One region of the Arthrobacter sp. TmtSoilC51 genome, then DNA from elsewhere that is predicted to be linked to it. Evidence: predicted binding sites of a transcription regulator. Region 1 holds the regulator's gene; the other holds the start of a gene.
The links. The regulator HrcA, encoded in region 1, represses chaperone genes, less so after heat shock. The targets are predictions, from matches to a motif close to TTNGCACTCGNNNNNNNCGAGTGCNAA.

Region 1 (3,352 bases):
GAGGCCAATGTCTTCAGCCGTTTCGTGCGGCCAACCGAAGGCGGCCAGAATCCCGGTCTTCCAGTCAGTCCCTCGTGGAACTTCCGGCCAACGCTCCATACCCAGCACTTTTGGCCGGATAGCTTGCCAGACATCCACGTAGGGGTGACCGACAATAAGGACGTTTCCGGCGGCTCCGGGCACCGTCATGGCTTCTTCGGCGATGCGCGATTCCTTTGAGCCCGCCACGAGGTGGTCTACCAGGATCCCGAGCCTGCGGCCCGGCCCGGGGGAGAACGCGGCGATCGCCGACTTGAGGTCGTCCACGCCGTGGAGTGGCTCGACCACGATGCCCTCAATGCGGAGATCGTCGCCCCAAACTTTCTCCACCAGTTCGGCGTCGTGCTTGCCTTCTACCCAGATGCGGCTCGCCTTGGCCACCTGGGCACGCTGGCCCGTGACCTTCACGGAACCAGACGCCGTCCGTCCTGCTTGCACAGGCGTAGCCGGAGCCTTTGCGGCAGGAGGCATGAGCCGAATGGCCTGGCCTTCAAGCAGGAAGCCAAACCCAAGCTGGAAGGACTTTGTCTTGCCGCGCCTGTCCTCCAGGGAGACGATGTGCATGCCCCCGGATTTCTCCACCCGGGTAACCTCGCCCACCCAGCCGGACTGGACATCTTCCAGGACCATTCCGCGCTGGACGGCTACCTCGGGGAGTTTGCGTTTGGCAGGAGCGGACAGATCCTGCGGGCCCCACGTGTCGAAAGCCAAGGACTTCATACCCCTTTGTGCTGGTTGTGCTGGGAATAACTCCCGCGGGCGGTTTCAATGCTAGCAACGCCCTGGCTCATACTAGACTTGTTAGCACTTAGGCATGTTGAGTGCTAAGTATTGGTCCGATGTAGGCCCGGACAGTCGTCAGGAGGTGTTGCAATGAGTGAGCCACGCAAGCTTGAGGTGCTGCGCGCAATCGTTGAGGATTATGTGCATTCCCGCGAGCCTGTTGGATCCAAGGCACTTGTGGAGCGGCACCATCTCGGCGTTTCCAGCGCCACCATCCGCAATGATATGGCCGTACTTGAAGAAGAGGGCCTCATCGCGGCGCCGCACACCAGCGCGGGCCGGATCCCCACGGACAAGGGCTATCGGCTGTTCGTGGACCGAATCTCGCAGGTCAAGCCGTTGTCCGCCGCGGAGCGTCGAGCCATCCATTCGCTCCTGGAGGGGCCGGACGACCTCGATGACATCCTTGAGCGCACAGTCAGGCTGCTGTCGCAACTGACCAACCAGGTCGCCGTCGTTCAGTACCCACACTCCAACCGGGCGTTGGTCCGCCACGTAGAGTTTGTCCTCCTGGCACCAAAGCAGGTGCTCGTTGTGCTCATCGCAGATACGGGAAGCGTTGGCCAGAAGGTCATCGAGGCCGGCTCCGATGTCAGCAACGAGGCCCTGATGTCTCTGCGTTCCAGGTTCCTTGGCAGTATCGCGGGAACCCAGCTGGCTTTGCTGCCGCAGGTGTTGCCTTCCGTGGTGGCACTGTGCCCGCCGGACCTTCGGGGGATCGCGCAGCATCTTGCCCATGGTCTGCAGGCGCTGAGTGACACCAGCCGTGAAGAGCGCATCGTCCTTGCCGGAACAGCCAACCTTGCGCGCTCCAACGTGGACTTTCCGTTGAGTATTGGGCCAGTGCTGGAGGCCCTTGAGGAACAAGTTGTCATGCTCCGGTTGTTGTCCGACATGGGGGATGATCCTCGCGGGGTGTCAGTGAGCATCGGGCGCGAGAATCCCTATGACGGCCTGGCTGAGGCATCAGTCGTGGCAACGGGGTATGGCTCCGGCGCCAAGGTGGGAATCCTCGGACCAACCCGGATGGACTATCCCACCACCATGGCTGCCGTGCGCGCCGTGGCCCGTTACCTTTCCCGCATTCTCGGCGGCTGACGCCAGCCCCGAGGTAAGAATCGCAGTACAACAAGGAAGAGATACCGACTTTGAGCAGCCACTATGACGTTTTGGGAGTCTCGCCGGAAGCCACCGGGGAAGAGATCAAGAAGGCGTACCGCAAGTTGGCGCGCAAGCTTCACCCGGACGTCAACCCTGGTGAGGATGTCGCGGAGCAGTTCAAAGCCGTGACGCATGCCTACGAAGTGCTGTCCGACCCCCAAAAGCGCCGCGTCTACGATGCCACCGGTAACGAGAACGGCACTGACAACGGCTTTGGTGGCGGCTACTCCGGCCAAGGCTTTGCGTTCCAGGACATCTTCGATACCTTCTTCGGCGGTGGCGGCGGACACGCTGGTCCGGCCTCCCGCGTACGCAGGGGCCAGGATGCACTCATCAGCGTCCGCATCGACCTCAAAGACGCCGTGTTCGGTGTCAACAAGAAGCTCGAAGTTGATACGGCCGTTGTCTGCCCCACGTGTGATGGCAGCTGCTGCCGGCCTGGCACGCACCCGGAGCGTTGTGACATTTGTGGCGGCAGCGGCCAGGTCCAGCGGGCTGTTCGTTCCATCCTGGGCCAGGTCATGACCACGGCGCCGTGTGGTTCCTGCGAGGGCTTCGGTACGGTCATCAAGGATCCCTGCAACGAGTGCAACGGGCAGGGGCGCATCCGCAGCCGCCGTTCCCTCACCATCAAGGTCCCTGCCGGTGTTGCCACGGGTACCCGCATCCAGCTCTCCGGGCAGGGCGAGGCGGGACCGGCTGGCGGACCTGCGGGCGATCTTTACGTAGAGATCCGCGTCAACAATGACTCCACGTATATCCGTGAAGGCGACGATCTGCACGCAACTCTGAGCGTTCCGATGACCGCAGCCGCCTTGGGCACGGAACTGACCCTGGAAACCTTTGACGGGCCCCAGGAGATCGATGTCAAGGCCGGCACCCAGTCCGGCGAGGTCATCACTCTTCGCGGTTTGGGCGTTACCCACCTCAGGGGCTACGGCCGCGGCGATCTCAAGGTGCACCTGCACGTTGAGACACCGGTCAAGCTGGATCCCGCACAGGAAGAGCTGTTGCAGCAGCTTGCCAAGTTGCGCGGAGAGCAGTTCAGCGAAGGCAAACTCGTGGCCAGCGGCGGCATGTTCGCCAAGCTGCGGGACAAGCTCGGTAACCTGTAGCGGTGAGCAACCCCGTTTTCTTCGCGCCCGCCGGGAGCCTGGATGGCGTTGAGCCGGGCGCTTTGTTCGCCATTGACGGTGCAGAAGCCAGGCATGCCGTAACGGTGAAGAGGCTCACGGTGGGTGAAGCCGTGGACATTGCCGATGGCGCAGGGGCCCGCCTCACGGGCACAGTGGCAGAGGTTGGTCCCGGAAGCTTGTCCGTCAAGGCATCCGAGGTAGTTTTCGAAGAGCAGCCTGACGTGCGTCTGGTA
Region 2 (3,352 bases), 690 kb from region 1:
ATGGGGGAGAGAACGCTTCCGGATCCCAGATCCGTTTTGTCCCGGACGTTGAGGTTGTGCGTCGTGCGGGATCCAGCCACACGCCGTCGATCCCGTCCAGTTCTACTGACATGGCATCCGAGTGCACCACTGTGGCGTGCGGGAAGGGCATGAGGTTGATGGTGGCGCAGGCAGCGGTGGTTTCATCCATCTCCACTGCGGTCACGGCAATGTCCATCGAGGCCAAGGCCATGGAGTCGGCTCCAAGGCCGCAGCCCAGGTCTGCTACGTGGGAAATGCCGGCCTTGGCGAAACGCTCGGCGTGCCGGGCCGCGACATTGAGGCGGGTCGCCTGCTCAAGTCCTGCCTGGGTAAACAGCATCTGCCGGGCAAACTCACCGAACTTGGCCTCCGCGCGGGTCCGAAGCCGGGACTGCGTCAACACCGCGGCCACCAGCTCAGGGGAGTGGCCTGCTTTGCGGAGGTCGGCGTTGACACTGAACGCATCCGCTTCGCGGTAGGGTCCCAGCGAGGCAAGGAGTTCCCATCCTTCAGTGGTGAGCAAGGGTGCGATCTGTTCCTGCGGTGCGTGAGACATGGGATCAAGCCTAATGGCGCGCGCCTTGACGCCGTGAGTTCGGAACCAGCCCGATAGGGTTGTTTTCATGGAAGACAACGCAGCTCCGCAGCCCTCCGACACGAACAACCCGGGTGGGAACCATTCCCCTGCCCCAGGAGCCGCAGAGCATTCCTCCGGCCGTTCCCTTGTGGCATACGCCCGTCCTGCCTTGATCGTGGGCGCCGTGATCGTTGTCATCTGCGTTGCCCTGCTGATCGTCATCTTCGCCTTGGATTCATTCAACGCGGCGGCCTACTCCGTGACGGGCAAGAGCGTGAATGACGCTACTGACGAAGCCCGCGATATACGGGAGCTGTACAGCGGGGCCCGCATTGGCGGGATCATCGCCTTGGTGATCTCCGGCGTCGTTGCCCTCGCGGCCGCCGTCGTTCTGTATGTGAATCGCGGATCTGCGGCTGTGGATGAAGACGACGACGGTGAAGACTACGATCTCGATGACCTCACCGGGCGGTAACGGGAGTTCACCAACGACGAAATTCTGGCACTCACCTTGACCGAGTGCTAACGCTTACATAGAGTCTTGTTAGCACTCTCCCTCGGAGGGTGCTAATCACGCCAGGCGTCCACCGGCACCGCGACGACGGTTGCACGCCACGGCACCCTAGTTCTTAGTCCATGAATCAGCTCATGAAAAGGAGAGTCCGAGTGTCGGTCTCGATTAAGCCTCTTGAGGATCGTATTGTTGTTCGCCCGCTCGAAGCAGAGCAGACCACGGCTTCCGGCCTGGTAATTCCGGACTCCGCACAGGAGAAGCCGCAGGAAGGCGAAGTTGTTGCAATCGGCCCCGGCCGCTTCGATGACAACGGCAACCGCGTGCCGGTTGACGTAGCTGTTGGCGACGTCGTTATCTACTCCAAGTACGGTGGAACCGAAGTCAAGACCGGCGGCAACGAGTACCTCGTTCTGTCCGCCCGCGACGTCCTTGCGATCGTCGTAAAGTAACTTCCTGGAGCCCCGCACCGCAGCCGCGTTGGAATCATTCCGACCTTCTGCGGTGCGGGTTTTCTGTCTTGAAAGGACACAACCATGGCAAAGCAGCTTGCTTTTAACGATGCTGCCCGCCGGTCTCTTGAGGCCGGTATCGACAAGCTCGCCAACACTGTCAAGGTGACGCTTGGCCCGCGCGGCCGCAACGTCGTGCTGGACAAGAAGTGGGGCGCTCCCACGATCACCAACGATGGCGTGACGATCGCCCGCGAAGTTGAGCTTGACGACCCCTACGAGAACCTTGGCGCGCAGCTGGCCAAGGAAGTAGCCACCAAGACCAACGACGTCGCCGGCGACGGCACCACCACCGCTACGGTCCTGGCTCAGGCACTGGTCAAGGAAGGCCTGCGCAACGTTGCCGCAGGTGCCGCTCCTGGCGAGATTAAGCGTGGCATCGAGGTTTCCATTGAAGCCATCGCAGCCCGCCTCCTGGAGAACGCAAGCGAAGTGCAGGGCACCCAGGTTGCCAACGTTGCTGCTATCTCCGCCCAGAGCGACGAAATTGGCGAGCTGCTCGCCGAGGCGTTCGGCAAGGTGGGCAAAGATGGCGTTATCACCATCGAAGAATCCTCCACCACCCAAACCGAACTCGTCCTCACTGAAGGCATGCAGTTCGACAAGGGCTACCTCTCCCCGTACTTCGTCACCGACGCAGAACGCCAGGAAGCCGTCCTCGAAGACGCCCTGATCCTGATCAACCAGGGCAAGATCTCCTCGCTGCAGGAATTCCTGCCGTTGCTGGAGAAGGCGCTGCAGGCGTCCAAGCCACTGTTCATCATCGCCGAAGACATCGAAGGCGAAGCCCTGTCCACGCTGATCGTCAACCGCATCCGCGGCACGCTGAACGTTGTGGCCGTCAAGGCTCCGGGCTTCGGCGACCGCCGCAAGGCCATGCTCCAGGACATCGCTACGCTCACGGGCGCCCAGGTTGTTTCCCCGGACCTTGGACTTTCGCTGGACACTGTTGGCCTCGAGGTACTGGGTACGGCACGCCGCATCACGGTCACCAAGGACAACACCACCATCGTCGATGGCGCCGGAACCGAGCAGGACGTTGCCGACCGCGTGGCCCAGCTGCGTGCCGAGCTCACCCGCACGGACTCCGACTGGGACCGCGAGAAGCTGCAGGAGCGCCTTGCCAAGCTGGCTGGCGGCATCGGTGTCATCAAGGTTGGCGCAGCCACCGAGGTTGAGCTGAAGGAAAAGAAGCACCGTATCGAGGACGCCGTTTCCTCCACGCGTGCGGCCCTTGAAGAGGGCATCGTTTCCGGTGGCGGTTCCGCCCTCATCCACGCCCTCAAGGCACTGGACGAGTCGCCCGCCGTCAAGGCCCTGGAAGGGGACGCGGCAGCTGCTGTTGGCATCGTCCGCCGTGCCTTGATCCAGCCGCTGCGCTGGATCGCCCAGAACGCTGGCTTCGACGGCTTCGTCGTCGTTTCCAAGGTCTCCGAACTCGAAGCCAACCACGGCTTCAACGCCAAGTCCGGCGAGTACGAGGACCTGATCGCTGCTGGCGTGATCGACCCCGTCAAGGTCACCCGCTCCGCACTCCGCAACGCCGCTTCCATCGCTGCCCTGGTTCTCACCACCGAGACCCTGGTTGCCGAGAAGCCGGCCGAGGAAGAAGACGCACACGCAGGCCACAAGCACTAATCGCACGTTCGAAAAAGCCCTGGTCACCTTCGCGTGGCCAGGGCTTTTTTCTGCCCTGAACACGCCCCACGCAACCCAAAGAGGGTGAAAACA

Region 2: the regulator HrcA is predicted to act here: its motif matches at 1,098-1,124, upstream of groES (co-chaperone GroES).

What each region holds. Positions count from the first base shown of each region.
Region 1 covers NZ_AP035877.1:3,031,737-3,035,088, reverse strand. Annotated here, with positions in the region: gene ACZ5G6_RS13815 (DUF3097 domain-containing protein) at 1-750, opposite strand, end outside; gene hrcA (heat-inducible transcriptional repressor HrcA) at 913-1,920, shown strand; gene dnaJ (molecular chaperone DnaJ) at 1,971-3,098, shown strand; gene ACZ5G6_RS13800 (16S rRNA (uracil(1498)-N(3))-methyltransferase) at 3,101-3,352, shown strand, end outside.
Region 2 covers NZ_AP035877.1:3,717,880-3,721,231, reverse strand. Annotated here, with positions in the region: gene ACZ5G6_RS16965 (THUMP-like domain-containing protein) at 1-577, opposite strand, end outside; gene ACZ5G6_RS16960 (hypothetical protein) at 645-1,073, shown strand; gene groES (co-chaperone GroES) at 1,265-1,561, shown strand; gene groL (chaperonin GroEL) at 1,646-3,259, shown strand.